One region of the Halobacillus sp. K22 genome, then DNA from elsewhere that is predicted to be linked to it. Evidence: riboswitches for the same ligand, from Rfam matches in the RefSeq annotation. Region 1 holds a riboswitch; each other region holds the start of a gene.

Region 1 (5,279 bases):
GTCAGGAACGACCGCAGCGGCTGACAAGCCAAATAGAATACCTAATAGAATAAAAGGAACACTCATCACTTCTGCAACAATTAAGCCTTTGCGACCTTCTTCAGGTGTTTTACAGGATAAGGCCATCTGAAAAGCGGCTTGCGCTAAAATCACGTTTACTAGGAAAGTGGCAAACCATACGAGGATCACTTGAAGGCCGGCGCCACCCCAATCAAACATGCTCGGCTGATCGGCTGCAAGCTGCTGTAATCCGGAGATGCCTGGGTTGATAAAGAAAGCCACAGTTCCAATAATGAACATAATGGCAAAAATAATCGTGTTCATGGTTTGTGTAAAGGCAACCGCCCACATACCGCCTGACTGCAAATAAACAAATAGTAAAATAGCCGTAAAAGCGACGGACAAGGATAACGAAACGCCGGTAAACACATGAAAGGCAGAAGCAAAAGCAATCGCTGTAGCGACGGACCACATTGGGAAGGCGAATGCTGTAATCGCACCTGATAAAGCTTTAGCACGTCTGCCGAATTGATCTCCGATTAATCCTGAGATCGTTACAACTAACTTTTCACGGAATGATTTAATTAATAATAGCGCAATCAGTAAGACTTGCAAGGTTTCGGCGACACCGTACCATATGGCTGAAATTCCTGTAAGATAGGAAAGTTCGACAATCGATATGTACGTTGAACCCGAGAAAAGGCCGGTTATACAAAAGGCCACCGTCCACCATCTAAATGTCCGTCCCCCTACGAAATATTGCTCGCCGCGGTTGGCTTTTCGTTTCGCAATATTACCCACGATGATGAGGGCGAGCGTGTATAATAAGGCGAGTGAAATCATCCAAATTCCATATGAACTCATGTTTGTACCTCCTTGTTGATTTTCCAAATGACTTCAATTTCTACGTTTGCATCCTTAAACAAGTTGTAAGCCGGGCAGCGTTTTTGAACGTGTTGAATAAAATCTTCTTCGTCTACTTCTTCCTGCGCAAATGTAACGTCCACCTTAAGCGTTGCCGTTTGAAAGTGGGGGCTCACATCAACGGTCCGAACAGTCCTCTGCGATCGATGGCTCCACTTGAAGAAGCCTCCAGCTTTTCAATGGTTAACTCTTTTTCCTTTGCCACCATTTCAACAACGATCATGAAACATCCGTTTAGCGATCCAATGATATATTCCATAGGAGTTAACGCTTCATTAGAACCGCCAAGCTTCTCAGGTTCATCAATCGTAAACGTAAAATCCCGAATGGCGTGCTCATTCTGAAACTGGCTGGTGCGCTTGCTTAGTGTGTCAATGGAACGTAATGCTGACTTCTTCTGTGTTTGCTGATCGACCATTTCATTTCCCTCCATTTTTGAATATAAAAAAACCCTTCTACTTTTCTGTAAGAAAAATAGAAGGGTTGGTTTGAACGTCCCGGCTCTTATCTTTCAGACAGAAAATGTCTGCTGGAATGAGCACCTTGTTTTTTAAACAGGTTGCCGCGGGATCAAAGGACCAGTTTCCTCCACCGCTCTTGATAAGAAGATTATGAATTTAACGAATATTCTACTTGTAAACTTAATCATCTGTCAACTGCTTTTTAGAAAATAGCTTTGGAAACAAGAAGAGACAGGGTGAGCGATCCGTTTAACGGTTGCCAGGTTTAGGAAAAAGAGTTTAACCCGCCTGACGTCTTTGTTCTTTTTGCCCAAGCTTACCGCCGAACTCATTTATGAAAATAGCCGCAAGGATCAAAATAATGCCGGTCCACTGGACAAGAGTGACCGTTTCTGAAAGGATCAGCATAGCTGAAATAATCGCCACCGGAAGTTCCACAGAGCTCAGCACATTAGCGAGCCGGCCTGAAATAAGGGGAGCACCTCCTGCGAAAAACAGGGGAGGTATAACGGCACCGACAAGCGCAATCCCAGCACCTATCGCCCATAAGCGCGTGTCCAGGACGGGAATGGTGGGGATGTCGCGGATGAACACAAGCATCACGAGCACTAAAGATCCTGTCACCATAAGAGAACTTCGCAATATAGGGTGGGAGTTGACAGCCACCTGACCGCTGAAAAAAATAAAGCCGGCATAGGCAAACCCTGACAGCAGTCCGAGTATAAGACCGATCGGGTGTAAATCCAGACCATCACCGCCTGTAAGTCCGGAAGCTAACACGACTCCTGTAAGTGTGACGGCCAATGAAATCAAGTGGAGGCGTTCGGGTGGAGTTTTCGTGAAAATCCATTCATACAGCATACCGATCCAAACAAATTGGAAAAGCAGAATAATCGCAATAGAGGCAGGGAGGTACTGCATAGCTCCGTAATAAAAAATACCCGTCAGTCCCACCGTGCTGCCCGTGGCGATAATTTTGACAAGATCTGATTTCTGAATTTCTTTAATACGAAGTCCTTTCCAAAGAGACAAGCCCCACAGGAAGACAAAGGCGGCGAGCATTTGGACTATATTTAACTGACCCAGGGAGTATCCGTATTGAAAGCCTGTTTTTACAAATATGGGGGTAAATCCAAAGCTTGCCGCCCCCAGGAAGACCAGGGTGATTCCTTTCCCATTCATTGCTTAAAACCTCCGATCCTAACGATCTGCTTCTATTATTCGACACACTGATGCTATTATTTCAAAGCCCCCTTGAAAACTCAATGTAAAAGAGGAAAATAATTCAAGTATGTCGTATTTTGAGGTGAATGCTTGCAAATCATAGCGATAAATGTAAAACGATTTTTACAGGGATTTTCTCCCTTTCGTCGAAATGATTGGTATAAGGAAATCACTATAAATCAGAAAAAAAGGGAGTGTTCGTGGGGATGTTCAAGAATAGTCTATTAAAGTTAATGCCGTATAAAGAGCAGGGTATGGTGGAAACGAATCTGGTCAATGTGATGAAGCGTTTGAAAATTGAGGATTTTACATTCAACTGGGACCGCAGCAGTTGTTATGTGGAATTTAGTTATAAAGAAGAGCCATATAAACTGGAACATTCGTTAGAAAAAGCGCGGAAACAAGGGATCATCTTAAAAAATGGGATGGATTGTTTAATAGAACTGACTCAGTCACTTGAAGATTTATGCGTAATTATTGACCGTGGCACCTATAAGTTCGAGACTTGGATATCCGGCATGAAGCAGCAAGAAGCTATGAATGAGACCCCTATTTATCAAGAAGAGTTTCATATCAGTTACAAATCTACCGGCGAACAGGCTAAAAAGGAAGTTTCCAAACAGGAATCTTCAGATCTGGAAGAGCCATCTTCTGATAGAAACGAACAGCTTTTCCCTTTTGGACCTGAACTGTCACTCAAAGATTTTTATTTAAATCAAATCACTCAAAGTGCGGAGCGGAAATTATAGGATAGTCAGCCAACTGATTTGTATAAGTATATAAAAAAGAACTCCCCAATCAGGAGTTCTTTTTTAATGGTCCTGCCAACCTCCATGTTAAATGTTGAAGAAAAGCTCCCGTTTCTTTAAGACTCAGTTTCGAGATAACTCGGGTCCATTGCCAGAAAAAGGAGGGGGCGGCTACGGAAACAACTCGCTTTCCTGCGGGGGAACTGGCAAGCCTCCTCAGTCGTTAACACTCCTTGTGGGGTCTCGCCTCGCTCCTTCTCCCGCGGGAGTCTCGTCGTTTCCCTGGAGCCCCTATCTCTACAAAATATCTCGAAACTGAGTCTTAAAGTATACGGCCCTTTAGTGCAACAAGCGTATTTGAAAGTCAACAACATTGTTTAACAGACGCCTTTCACTATATAAACTTATCTCTTCATTCCGCTTACAGACTTAGCTGTACTTTCCTGAATACGCAGTTCAAAGAAAAAGTCAGGTCCTTTGTTTAAAGGACCTGGCTCTCTGCGCTCATTTAAATAGACCAGAAGGTTTGAAAAACGCCTCCGGTATTGAGAAGTGAATCATCTGAAACGGGTATCAATGACTCACTACTGTATTCATACTAGTTATAAAAAGAAGCTCCAACAATAATCAATAGAATGAACAAAACAACGATCAAGACGAAAGTACTACCTCCGTAGTTTCCGCCACCGCCGCCGTATCCACAGCCACCATACCAGCCCATATCTTCACCACCTTTTTTTGTCCTATACGATAGGCTATGAAAATTCAGGCAAGTTGGGAGGGCGGATGACCAGGGTGGTTTTAAAATAAATCAGGAGCCCTTTTGAATGCGTTCTTGTTCATTACGGTCATTTAATTCACTCGGACGGAGCAAGCCGGACGTTATCGCTTGTTTGTAAATGCTCCAGAAGGTTTGCTTTAATTTTCTGCCCATGTTCTACCATGGTCATGTCGGTGATATCAAGTTCCATCATCGTCCTCTGCTGTTCCATAATTTTTTCCGAAGATCCTTCTGTGTTTGCGCTTAACTGCTGAGTGAGCCGGTGGATTTCCGCGAATTTCTCCTGGGTCTTATCCTTTTCGTTCATAACATCAGCGGAATGAATCTGCACTTGTTTGGATTGGACATGGAGTTCAGAAATATTTTCAATAACCTGATCGAAAATCCCAGTCATCTCTTCGGCTTTCTCTTTCCCTGAATTTAGGGCTTCTGTTTCCGTATCATACGACTTTTTCTGGTCAGAAATACTTGCGTTGACCTGGCTGATGACATTTTCAATCGTAGCGGCACTCTCTTTCACCTGAGCGGAGAGCTTACGGATTTCGTCTGCTACGACACCGAAGCCTTTTCCATGCTCACCTGCTCTTGCTGCCTCAATAGAAGCATTTAAGGCCAGCAGATTGGTCTGATTGGAAATGTATTCGATAGCTCCGAGTGCTTCCGTTACTTTTTTCATTTGTTTCAGAAGTTTCTCATTAAAACTGCCAAATAGTTAGGTGAACCGTATGATCTCGGTAAACACATGATTAAATTCATTCACTTTTTCTTTCCCGTCATTCGACAAAGAGCGGACATTTTCAGACGTTGAAGCAGAGGTTTCAATGATATCACCGAGAGACTGGATCATTTCATTGATGCTTTCCATCTGGCTCTGGAACTGTATTAAGTGTTCACCTTCGATCTGGATGTCTTCTACCATTTCCATTAACTGCGTACTGACCTGCTCAGAAGACTAGGTTACTTGTTAATTCATCTTATTCAAATGTTCACTATGTGCTTCGACGTGCCGAAGTTCTTTCAGGGAGTGACGGATAGATTCATATTCACTTTCTTTTTCTTCCCTATGAGCTTGCTCTTCCTGCCAATTACGGCTCTTTGCAGTGGTAAAAAGCAAGATCAGAACGACGACAGTTATAATGG
Region 2 (5,279 bases), on a different contig from region 1:
ATTAGTGGTGCCTGGCACTGGTGTTGCTCTGCAAAACCGGGGGCATAATTTTACTATGGAACCAGGGCACGCGAACTCACTTGAAGGAAACAAAAGATCTTATCATACCATTATCCCCGGTTTTTTAACGAAAGGAGACCAGCCCGTCGGACCATTTGGTGTCATGGGCGGATTTATGCAGCCCCAAGGGCATGTGCAGGTCGTCATGAATACGGTTGATTTTCATTTAAACCCACAGGCCGCGCTTGATGCTCCCCGCTGGCAGTGGATGAAAGACAAGACAGTGTGGGTAGAGCCGAACTTTCCTAAACATGTTGCCGAAGCTCTCGCGCGCCGTGGACATGACATCAGCGTGCAGCTGGAAACAGGTGCTTTCGGGAGAGGCCAGCTCATATGGCGTGATCCAGAAACGGGAGTTTTATATGGCGGCACTGAATCAAGAACAGATGGCACGATCTCCGCTTACTGAAGGAAAGAGGAGAGTCGGATTGGAAGGAGAGGAGAAGAAATGCAGCAATGGAATCTCTTTATAGCCTTTTTTCGTGTGGGAATGCTCGGTTATGGAGGAGGTCCTGCTTCCATTCCGCTGGTCCATAAAGAAGTGGTTGAAAAATATAAATGGCTCTCAGACGATGAATTTGGCGATGTGCTGGCATTAGGTAACTCGCTGCCAGGTCCTATTGCTACGAAAATGGCCGGGTACATAGGTTATCGTGTTTCCGGAATCATAGGAATGTTAAATGCAGTATTAGCGACCATTCTTCCTACGATTGTGATTATGATCGTCCTAATTATTTCCTTAAATAGTTTGCGTGATCAGCCCTGGGTCAATGGCATGACACAAGCTGTTGTCCCGGTTGTAGGAGTTATGCTTGCCAAGCTGACTTATGATTTTCTGAAAAAAGCTCAGGGGAGTCTGGGCTGGGTGGTCTCACTATCTCTTGGGGTGGGCTCTCTTTTACTGATTGAATGGATAGGCCTGCACCCTGGCCTGCTTATCTTTGCGCTATTAATGTACGCTTTACTTAAGCCTGTTAAAGATAAGTCTAATTTAAAAAGTCAGGAGCAGTCGTCATGATCTTATGGAAACTATTTGTTGCTTTTTTTATACCTGGAATAGTCGGTTATGGTGGAGGTCCTGCTTCCATCCCTCTGGTAGAAAATGAGGTTGTGGGGCGATTTGAATGGATGAGTGTGACGGAGTTCAGCGAAATGCTTGCTATGGCGAATGCGCTGCCAGGGCCGATTGCAACGAAAATGGCTGGTTTTATCGGCTATCAGCAGGCGGGTGTCCTGGGGGCAGTGGTCGGTGTCTTTGCCACAGTTGCTCCATCGCTTATTTTAATGATTGTCCTATTGAGTTTCCTATATAAATTCAAGGATTCTCCTAGGGTCAAGCGGATGACTAACTTAATCCGCCCGGCAATTGCCGTGCTTCTTGGGATTATGGCCTATCAGTTTTTCTGGAATTCCTATGAATCAACAGGTTTCCTGCAAACGGCGATCCTTATCGTTGCGAGCTTCTTACTACTGGAAAAAGTAAAGCTGCATCCTGCCTTTGTAATCCTTGGATCTCTCATCTACGGCGCCTTATTCTTAGGTTGACCAAAACGAATTAATAAACAAAAGGGCCGGATTGTGTAAGGCTCTGGACCGAGATAAATTGGGATCCTTTACGATATAAGGGAGGGGGCTGGTGGGGAAATAACACCTCTTGTTCCATCACCTAGACACTCGAGACATAAGCCGCTCATCAACGGATTGAAAAACCGCAATCTTTTTGATGGTCAGCTTATGTTGGTCGTGTCTTTCAGGGTGATTCCACATTTCCCCGCCAATCCAACTTTATTAGGGCAAACGACACCATTCTAAAGAGAGTATCCTTTCCTCATTACCCTGACTGAAATGCTTATATAACAGGCTATCTCGCATAGTTCCAACATGAAAAAAAGTATATACGCCCATGTGGTTTTTACTTCTCAAGCGGATGAAAAACGAACAAGTTTCGAGTTTCTGATTTGGCCAGGTCCGGAGGGGAACGGGGAGACTCCTGTGGGGTAAACATGATCGTTGAGACCCCGGAAGTCGAAGCCTGAGGAGGCTCAGCACAGAAGAGGTTCGACTAAGAACGCTACGTCGTGTGGCAACGTCGAACGACCCTGCGTCGTGCAGGGCCGGAAAGCGAGTTCGTTCCCCGCAGGACCTAATTCTCTCACTAGATATCTCGAAACTGAGTCTTCCACAAACGGGAACGTATCTGTAATAATCGACAGAGATTTAAGGTAGTACAAGAACTCATAGCTTCCAGACTCTCTTTAATCCTCAGTCCAGCAAAATTCCCCTGGGTGAAGAAGGAGTACCATAGGAGTAGAGCGAATATCCTGCATAGGAATCAATTTTGATTAAAAAGGGAGAGGAAAGAATGAGCAAATACTCCATTGAACAATTTATAAGAGAAACAAAGCAGGACGATGCCGAAAATGAATACTTTGAGTTGGAAACACCGCGGATTCTGGAAGTAAACTTAACGGATCAGGTATGGGCGAAAGCGGGCTCTATGATCTCCTACAACGGGCAAATCAAGTTCGAAAGAGAAGGGTTTCTTGAGCACGGCGTAGGCCGCTTTATGAAGAAAGCGATGAGCGGGGAGGGTAGTTCCCTTATGAAAGCTACCGGACGCGGCAGCCTTTATTTAGCCGATCAAGGTAAAAAAATTACCATTCTAGAACTGGATAATGAAGAAATCACCGTAAACGGCAATGATCTTCTAGCCTTTGAGCCAGGCGTGGATTGGGATATTCAACTGATGAAAAAAGTGGCTGGAATGATGTCTGGCGGGCTGTTCAACGTCAAACTGCAGGGAAGAGGAAAAGTAGCGATCACTTCTCACTACGAACCGCTCACGATCATGGTGCGTCCAGGGCAGCCAGTGATCACTGATCCGAATGCGACGGTAGCCTGGTCGGGGCATCTGCAGCCAGAATTTCGAACAGATATCAGTTTTAAAACCATCATTGGCCGGGGAAGTGGAGAATCGATCCAAATGGAATTCAATGGTGATGGCTTTGTCATCGTCCAGCCGTTTGAAGAAGTCAGCACTTCAGGAGATCGCGGCAAATAAGGGTTTGTCGAATGAGAAAAACCTTAAAAATAGACGGGCATTTTTTAAAGGGAATCTGAATAGGATAACAAAACGAGAGCTGAATATGTTTTTTCCAAAAAAATTCAAGCTTCATCCTTTACTTCACTGCTAAAACATTGTAAGATATGAAATAACTTAAAAATAAATAACGGAAACTTCTTATCCAGAGAGGCGGAGGGACTGGCCCTTTGATGCCCGGCAACCATCGAATCAATCTAAGGATTGACGAGAACGGTGCCAATTCCTGTAGGATGGTGACATCCTAAGAGATGAGAGGATCGTACGGACTATTATACGACCCCTTTTCTTGGATAAGAAAAGGGGTCTTTTCGTTGTCATATACCCGTAAAGGCTCTCGATAGAAGTTGCGTTAAAAGGAAAGGACAGATGAGAAATGGCAAAGGCAATTTTTGGAGCAGGGTGTTTCTGGGGAGTAGAAGCATTCTTTGAAAAGTTTGAAGGCATCACATCCACACGTGTAGGTTATATTGGCGGGGACTTGGATAATCCTTCCTATGAACAGGTTAAAACGGGGAAAACGGGTCACGCTGAAGCGGTGAAAGTAGAATACGACCCGACTGTAATTACTTATTCTGAACTCGTAAATATCTTTTTTGAAACCCATGATCCAACGTCTAAAAACCGTCAGGGTGCCGATATCGGTCACCAATACCGCTCTGCGATTTTTTACAACGATGCCAGTCAAAAGTATATTGCAGAAGAAAAGATTAAAGAGTGGGATGAAAAAGGTACATTCAAGCGTCCGATCGTTACTGAGGTCGTTCAGTCCACCACTTTCTATGAAGCGGAAGAGCATCACCAGAAGTATTTACAGAAAAATGGTTCGGTAGCATGCGGAATCGGCTAAATAAATCTTTCCTTAGCAGGCGCTCAGAGTGTTTACTCTGAGTGTTTTTTTATGAACGAAAAGTTAGGCGCGGGACTTGGAAGGGAAAACAGTGAACGGAACGAAAAGAGAGAGTAAGAGGAAGATTTCATGAAGGGGGGAGCAGATTTGCTATGGATCAATGAATCGATAGTAATCATCATGTGTATTTTTATGGTGGCAGGGGCTTTGGATTACTATGTACTTAATCAGCGATTATCGTTAGGGAAGCATTTCTATGATGCCTTTATGATGATGGGGCCGCTAGCCCTATCCATGGTAGGGATCATTTCGCTCGCCCCCGTCTTATCAGAGATCACTGCACCTGTCATTAGTCCAGTCTTTAGAGATATGGGCGCTGATCCCTCCATGTTTGCTTCTATGATTTTAGCGATTGATATGGGAGCCTATTCCCTCTCAGAAGCTTTAGCCTTAACAGATGAAGCGGCTGTATTTTCCTGGGCATTTTTAGGAACCATGATGGGACCGACCCTCGTCTTCACTATACCGGTCGCCCTTACCATCATTCAAAAAGAAGACCGGCCTTACTTCGCAAAAGGAATTTTAATCGGAATTGTAACAATCCCTGTGGGCTGCCTGGCAGGAGGTGCGATCGCAGGATATGAATGGTTGTGGATGCTGCAGAATCTAATGCCGGCGCTGTTTCTCTCCGTCTTTATCGGAGTGGGTTTATGGCTGTTCACAAATGGGGCGATACGTGTATTTGCCTGGTTTGGAAAAGGGGTTGAAATCCTAATTATTACGGGACTTGTCGCCATTACGATTGAAACGCTCACCGAATTCACCCTTATCTCAGGATTGGCTCCTCTTTCTGAAGGAGTCTCTATTGTAGGTAGAATTACAGTTACCCTTGCCGGTGCTTATCCTTTGATTGCTTTTTTGAATCAAAAAGGAGAAAAGTTATGGAATCGGTTGAGCAATAAGATCGGTTTAAATGCTTCAGCTATGACCGGCCTGCTCGCTTCTCTTGCCCATCACTTACCGATGCTTGCTATGATGAAACACATGGATCGCCGCGGGAAAGTTGTTAATTCAGCTTTTGCCGTAAGCGGTGCTTTTGTGCTGGGCAGCCACTTTGCTTTTGTAGCAGGAGTTGAAAAAGATATGATCGTTCCAGTGATAACTGGAAAGCTGACCGCAGGAGGACTTGCTGTATGTATAGCTTTATTTTTAACAAGGGGAACTGAGCAAATCCCTTTAACCAAGTAAACAACTAGGTTATAATCGACG
Region 3 (5,279 bases), on a different contig from region 1:
ACCAGGGTAGTACCTTCTGGAACTTCATCAACGCTTGAGATGTTTTGAGAGTAGATACCCATAGGTTCAATGTGAATCCCGCCAAGATTTACAAAGTCATAATCATTTTCTTGCATTTGTGTTTCTAAATAAGGAATATGCTGGAAATAGTTTGCATCAATTCTTCCCTCTGCTAAGTCCTGGTTAGGAAGTACATAATCTTGATATTCTTCAATGGTCAGTGTAATTCCTTGCTCTTCAAGCAATGGTTTAGCTTCTTGAAGTACTTCTGCGTGTGGGACACTTGTAGCACCAACAGCTATTTCAGTAGTTCCTTCTTCAGAACTGCCGTCACCGCTGCTGCTATCTTCCGAACCTGAGTTTCCTTCATCAGATGAACCACATGCTGATAAAAGGATAATAAATAATAAAGTAAAAATACCGAATGTAATTTTTTTCATGAGTACTCTCTCCCTTTAATTTTATTTAGGATTTTTATCTTTTATCCAATTTTCTCGAAACGAAGTCCCCGATAAATTGGAAAATGAAAACAATAATCACAATGAGAATCGTGCAAATAAAGACAACATCAAAGTCGCTTCGCTGAAAGCCGTAGAAATAGGCAAAGTCACCTAATCCACCGGCACCGATTGCCCCCGCCACTGCAGTATATCCGATTAAAGCAATAGCTGTAACGGTAATCCCTGAAACCAGGGCTGGCATTGACTCTGGAAGCAGCACCTTAAAAATCAAAGTAGAAGATTTAGACCCCATCGATTTAGCAGCTTCGATGACACCTTTATCTACTTCTTTCAATGCAATCTCTACAAGTCGTGCATAGAACGGTGCCCCACCTATAATTAGCGCGGGCAGTGCCGCTTTAGGGCCCCGAATAGTGCCTATGAGAAAATCAGTAAATGGGAATAATAACAGAATTAAAATGATAAAAGGTATAGCTCTGAATATGTTAACAACTGAAGCAGTAATCCAGTTTAATATCTTGTTCTGCCACAGACCCCCAGGACCTGACAAGTAAAGAAGTAAACCTAACAGTAAACCTAAAACAAACGTTCCAGCTACAGAGATAAGCGTCATGTAGAGCGTTTCGTTGGTAGCTGTTATTAAATCATCCATAGTGACGTTTGGGAAAAATTGATTAATCATCCGGGCTCACCTCCACTTCCACAGAGGTGGATTGAATATATTCAATCGCACGCGTAATTTCTTCTTTATCACCCAGGAATTGCACAAACATCGTTCCATACGCACCCTTTTGGGTTTGAGTGATCTTTCCGTGCAATATGTTTACATCTAACACAAACTTCCTGGAAACTTCACTGATTAAAGCCTGATTGGTGCTCTCACCTACGAAGTGCAGACGAAGAATCTCTCCAGTCTTATACGTATCTTTTATAAGTTGAAGTGAATGTTCCCGCTCAGGGTCTCCCATTACCTGATCGACAAATTTCTTAGTAACCTGTTCTTTTGGATAAAGGAAAACATCAAGTACGTCTCCCTGTTCCACAATTTTACCTTGTTCCATAACTGCTACCTGATGGCAGATCTTTCGGATTACATGCATTTCGTGGGTAATGAGTACAATTGTCAGTCCAAGCTTCTCATTAATATCTACTAATAGATCAAGAATGGAATCTGTCGTTTCTGGGTCAAGAGCAGAAGTAGCTTCATCACAAAGAAGAACTTTAGGTTTATTCGCTAGCGCACGAGCTATTCCTACTCTTTGTTTCTGACCGCCGCTTAACTGAGATGGATAAGAATTGCCTCGTCCACTAAGGCCTACCAGGTCTATTAATTCATTAACACGTTTGGTTCTTTCGCTTTTAGGTACACCAGCTATTTCAAGTGGAAAAGCGATATTATCGTGAACAGTTCGAGACCACAAAAGATTAAAATGCTGAAAAATCATCCCAATCTCCTGCCGGGCCTCTCGCAGTTTCCCTTTGTTTAAAGAAGTCAAATCTTGCTCATCAATGGTGACCTTGCCGTCCGTTGGATCTTCCAGGCGGTTTAACAACCTTATGAAAGTACTTTTTCCAGCACCGCTGTAACCGATAACCCCGTATATTTCTCCCTTTTTTATCTGTAAACTTAGGTCGTCGACGGCACGGACCTCCTGATGTTTCGTTCGAAAGACTTTAGATAAGCCTTTAATTGAAATCATGTCGTCTTCCCTCCAATAAAAAAACCTCTCTGCTTGAGAACAGAAAGGTTAGCGTAACAATCTTTATCTGTTCTCTCATCTTCACAAGGATTACCTTGCAGGAATTGGCACCTTACCAAGTCTTAGCTTGCCGGTTGCCGGGCATCAACGGGCCAGTCCCTCCGCCTCTCTGGATAAGAGATTTTAATTTTTTATCACTTTAATACGTGTACGTACCATAAAGAGGATTCTAGCATTGTTAGAATTTCGTGTCAACTTGATAATATTCCTATAAATTCGACAAAATAAAAACTCTTCCTTAAATTAGAAGAGTTCATTTAGAACACTCTTCTCATCTACCAAAGTAAAATACTTTGCAGGAATTAGCACCGTGTTCATCTGCATAAACCGGTTGCCGGGCATCAATGGGCCAGTCCCTCCGCCTCTCTGGATAAGTGAAGATGTCGCTATTAAATTAATGATTATGTTAGCATGGGGCTATAAATTAAGTCAACAATTAAGGAGTGGTCACGTTGAGGAATGCGCCAAGTTTCGAACTTCCTTATTTAAATAAGGAAGGCTCTTATAATACTACAGAGGATCTGGGAAAAGTAATTGTTCTTACATTTTGGACCTCATGGTGCCCCGACAGCGGGAAGGATTTACCTAAGAAAGAGCAGTTATATAAAACAATGGACCATCAGAAAGTCAAGATGGTTACTATAAATGTATCTGGCCGTGAACGGAGCGAAGCTGAGGCAGAGGAATATGCAGAAAAGTTTTTATCTCAGCCTGCTCTTAAAGACCATGGTCGAACGATCTATGACTTGTTCAACAGTGAAGGTGTACCTACTACTGTGATTATCAACAAGGATGGTTTTATCCATTCACAATTCGGTGATCAAGCAGATTTCTTATCCATTGTAGAATCTCTGGGCGAACTCATTTAGCCAATAACAGGAGTGATTCGATAAACAAAATATTCCGGTATGCCCCTTGAACTTTAATCGTCGCCTGGGGAAGAGAAGTTAATTTTTGTTCACCCATAAACAAAGTTTTCATAATGGTACTGGAAGATTGCAGGTGAATGAGATTTAGTCCGTTTTCCTGTTGATCTGTTTTGAGATGCACCCCTGACTGGTCTATATACATGTAAATTCTATGATTGCCAACCTGGAGAATTACGTTAAGTCTTCTTTCCCGCCAACTGGGCAAAAGATCTGTTCTCTGATTCACTTGTTTAACCCAATCTTGTATGAATTCCACCATTGTTAACTCCTCCTTTGTTTGTTAAATAAATTCTTGATAAGGAGGAGTCAACCCTTTTAAAATAACGAAAAATCGTTCGTCATTTCCCGGGTAATTCATTTATTTTTTTACATATTCAGAAAGTTTATCGTACATAAAAGGAACAGAATGAAAGGCATAAACTTTCTCTATTATTTCCCCGTGATGTGTAATTAATAGACAAGGTACACTTTTTATTTGATAAGTTTTCATTAAGTCAGGATGCAGAGAAGCATTGCATTCCCTGAATAATTCTTTATTATAAGTGGCCTCTATAGCCGTAAGCATTTTTCTGGCCAAGTGGCAGGTCCCACAAAAAGGAGTATGGATGAATGTCAATCCAGTTTTTTGTTCTTCTAACTCGTGACCTGCTGACTTGTTATCTATTTCCTGCACAATGATCCTCCTAAATGAGATAGATGGGCTTTACGTGGAAATGCCTGTTTAATAAGGCTCTGGCTAATTCTGGTTCTGGCGTGGCTGCCACTTCACGAAATGCTTTATCAATATAGATGTGTACGGCATGAGGGAGCTCTGCTGTCAGCTGTTTTCTTAATTTGTAGCCAGAATCGTCTTCATCTACAAGAATATACACCCTGCGCCCATCAAGATTGTAATCATAGATTAGTTCCTCCATCCGTTCAATACCAAGGGTTCCATGTGTACAAATGATCTCTATATCTTCATCAAGAATTTTCTTGATTTTTCGCTTATCTGTTATTCCCTCAACGATTACAATTCTTTCTCCATCCATTTTCTATCACCCACTATATAGAAACAGACCATGCCAAAGGGGCATGGTCTGAACATGATTAATATGATACACCATCATGTCAGACAAGGAATATATGTAGCCCTGCCTGTACAATTGCTCATGGTAAATGCTTGACTTTAGTCTTCATTAATCATTTCTTCATATTGATCGGATGTCATTAGTTCATCCATTTCAGAAGAAGCACTTGGTTCGACAATAACCATCCACGCTTTATCATACGGGGATTCATTTACGAATTCCGGGCTGTCTTCAAGTTCTTCATTGACTTCAACAACTTTACCGCTTAAGGGAGCGTATAATTCGGATACAGTTTTTACAGATTCTACGCTTCCAAATGGCTCATCTGCTTCAAGCTCATCCCCTACTTCAGGAAGCTCTACAAACACAATGTCGCCCAGTTCAGATTGAGCGAACTCTGTAATTCCGATACGGACTTTCCCGCCTTCTTCTTTAACCCATTCGTGTTCTTCAGAGTAACGCAGATCTTTTGGTACACTCATTGAAATCCCTCCATTAAATAAAATATACTTTATAACAATTACAAACATAAAAGCTAGCTGCTTTTATTTCCAATGTTTTGCTCACTGTACCCAGACTTCTTGAAAAGTTTCAGGTTTGAAACCCACAGTGACTTTGTTCCCATCAGTGACGATCGGCCTTTTAATTAACATCCCATCTGAAGCCAGCCACTCAACCATTTCTTCCTGGGTAGCATCCTTCAGTTTTTCTTTCATATTCAATTCTCGATACTTTTTACCACTCGTATTAAAAAACTTACGAGCAGGTTGAGCACTTTGCTGGATTAGTTTTTCCAACTCGTCAGCATTCGGGGGATCTTCCACGATATGTACAGAGGTATAATTTATACCTTGCTCATCCAGCCATTGTTTAGCTTTTTTGCAAGTCCCACATTTGGGGTACCAATAAAAGGTTACCGACATAACTGTCACTCCTTACCTTTGATATTTTATATTTTACCATAATGAAGATATTTATTTCATCGGTTAACCTAATTTAATGGCGAGTTCTACTTCGAAAAAACAAAAATCCCTGCTTTGAACGTCCAAAGCAGGGATA

What was found. A riboswitch is a leader RNA that binds a small molecule or an ion and turns the genes downstream of it on or off. The one in region 1 is predicted to bind S-adenosylmethionine.
Region 2: linked by a shared signal. The riboswitch ahead of msrA (peptide-methionine (S)-S-oxide reductase MsrA) and the one ahead of ACTWPM_RS07880 (OsmC family protein) in region 1 are both predicted to bind S-adenosylmethionine.
Region 3: linked by a shared signal. The riboswitch ahead of ACTWPM_RS12245 (methionine ABC transporter ATP-binding protein) and the one ahead of ACTWPM_RS07880 (OsmC family protein) in region 1 are both predicted to bind S-adenosylmethionine.

What each region holds. Positions count from the first base shown of each region.
Region 1 covers NZ_JBQQCN010000008.1:37,391-42,669, reverse strand. The annotation lists gene ACTWPM_RS07890 (sodium:solute symporter family protein) at 1-864, opposite strand, end outside; gene ACTWPM_RS07885 (hypothetical protein) at 861-1,007, opposite strand; gene ACTWPM_RS07880 (OsmC family protein) at 1,037-1,342, opposite strand; SAM riboswitch class I at 1,426-1,531, opposite strand; gene ACTWPM_RS07875 (EamA family transporter) at 1,665-2,567, opposite strand; gene ACTWPM_RS07870 (hypothetical protein) at 2,816-3,358, shown strand; gene ACTWPM_RS07865 (YjcZ family sporulation protein) at 3,957-4,079, opposite strand; gene ACTWPM_RS07860 (methyl-accepting chemotaxis protein) at 4,216-4,824, opposite strand; gene ACTWPM_RS07855 (hypothetical protein) at 4,852-5,064, opposite strand; gene ACTWPM_RS07850 (hypothetical protein) at 5,104-5,279, opposite strand, start outside.
Region 2 covers NZ_JBQQCN010000034.1:30,537-35,815, reverse strand. The annotation lists gene ACTWPM_RS18740 (gamma-glutamyltransferase family protein) at 1-469, shown strand, start outside; gene ACTWPM_RS18735 (chromate transporter) at 509-1,078, shown strand; gene ACTWPM_RS18730 (chromate transporter) at 1,075-1,605, shown strand; gene ACTWPM_RS18725 (AIM24 family protein) at 2,423-3,121, shown strand; SAM riboswitch class I at 3,299-3,418, shown strand; gene msrA (peptide-methionine (S)-S-oxide reductase MsrA) at 3,537-4,010, shown strand; gene eutH (ethanolamine utilization protein EutH) at 4,140-5,258, shown strand.
Region 3 covers NZ_JBQQCN010000015.1:91,087-96,365, forward strand. The annotation lists gene ACTWPM_RS12235 (MetQ/NlpA family ABC transporter substrate-binding protein) at 1-440, opposite strand, end outside; gene ACTWPM_RS12240 (methionine ABC transporter permease) at 475-1,143, opposite strand; gene ACTWPM_RS12245 (methionine ABC transporter ATP-binding protein) at 1,136-2,161, opposite strand; SAM riboswitch class I at 2,234-2,341, opposite strand; SAM riboswitch class I at 2,490-2,598, opposite strand; gene ACTWPM_RS12250 (TlpA family protein disulfide reductase) at 2,665-3,090, shown strand; gene ACTWPM_RS12255 (hypothetical protein) at 3,083-3,409, opposite strand; gene ACTWPM_RS12260 (thioredoxin family protein) at 3,509-3,823, opposite strand; gene ACTWPM_RS12265 (toprim domain-containing protein) at 3,834-4,181, opposite strand; gene gcvH (glycine cleavage system protein GcvH) at 4,319-4,702, opposite strand; gene ACTWPM_RS12275 (arsenate reductase family protein) at 4,784-5,143, opposite strand.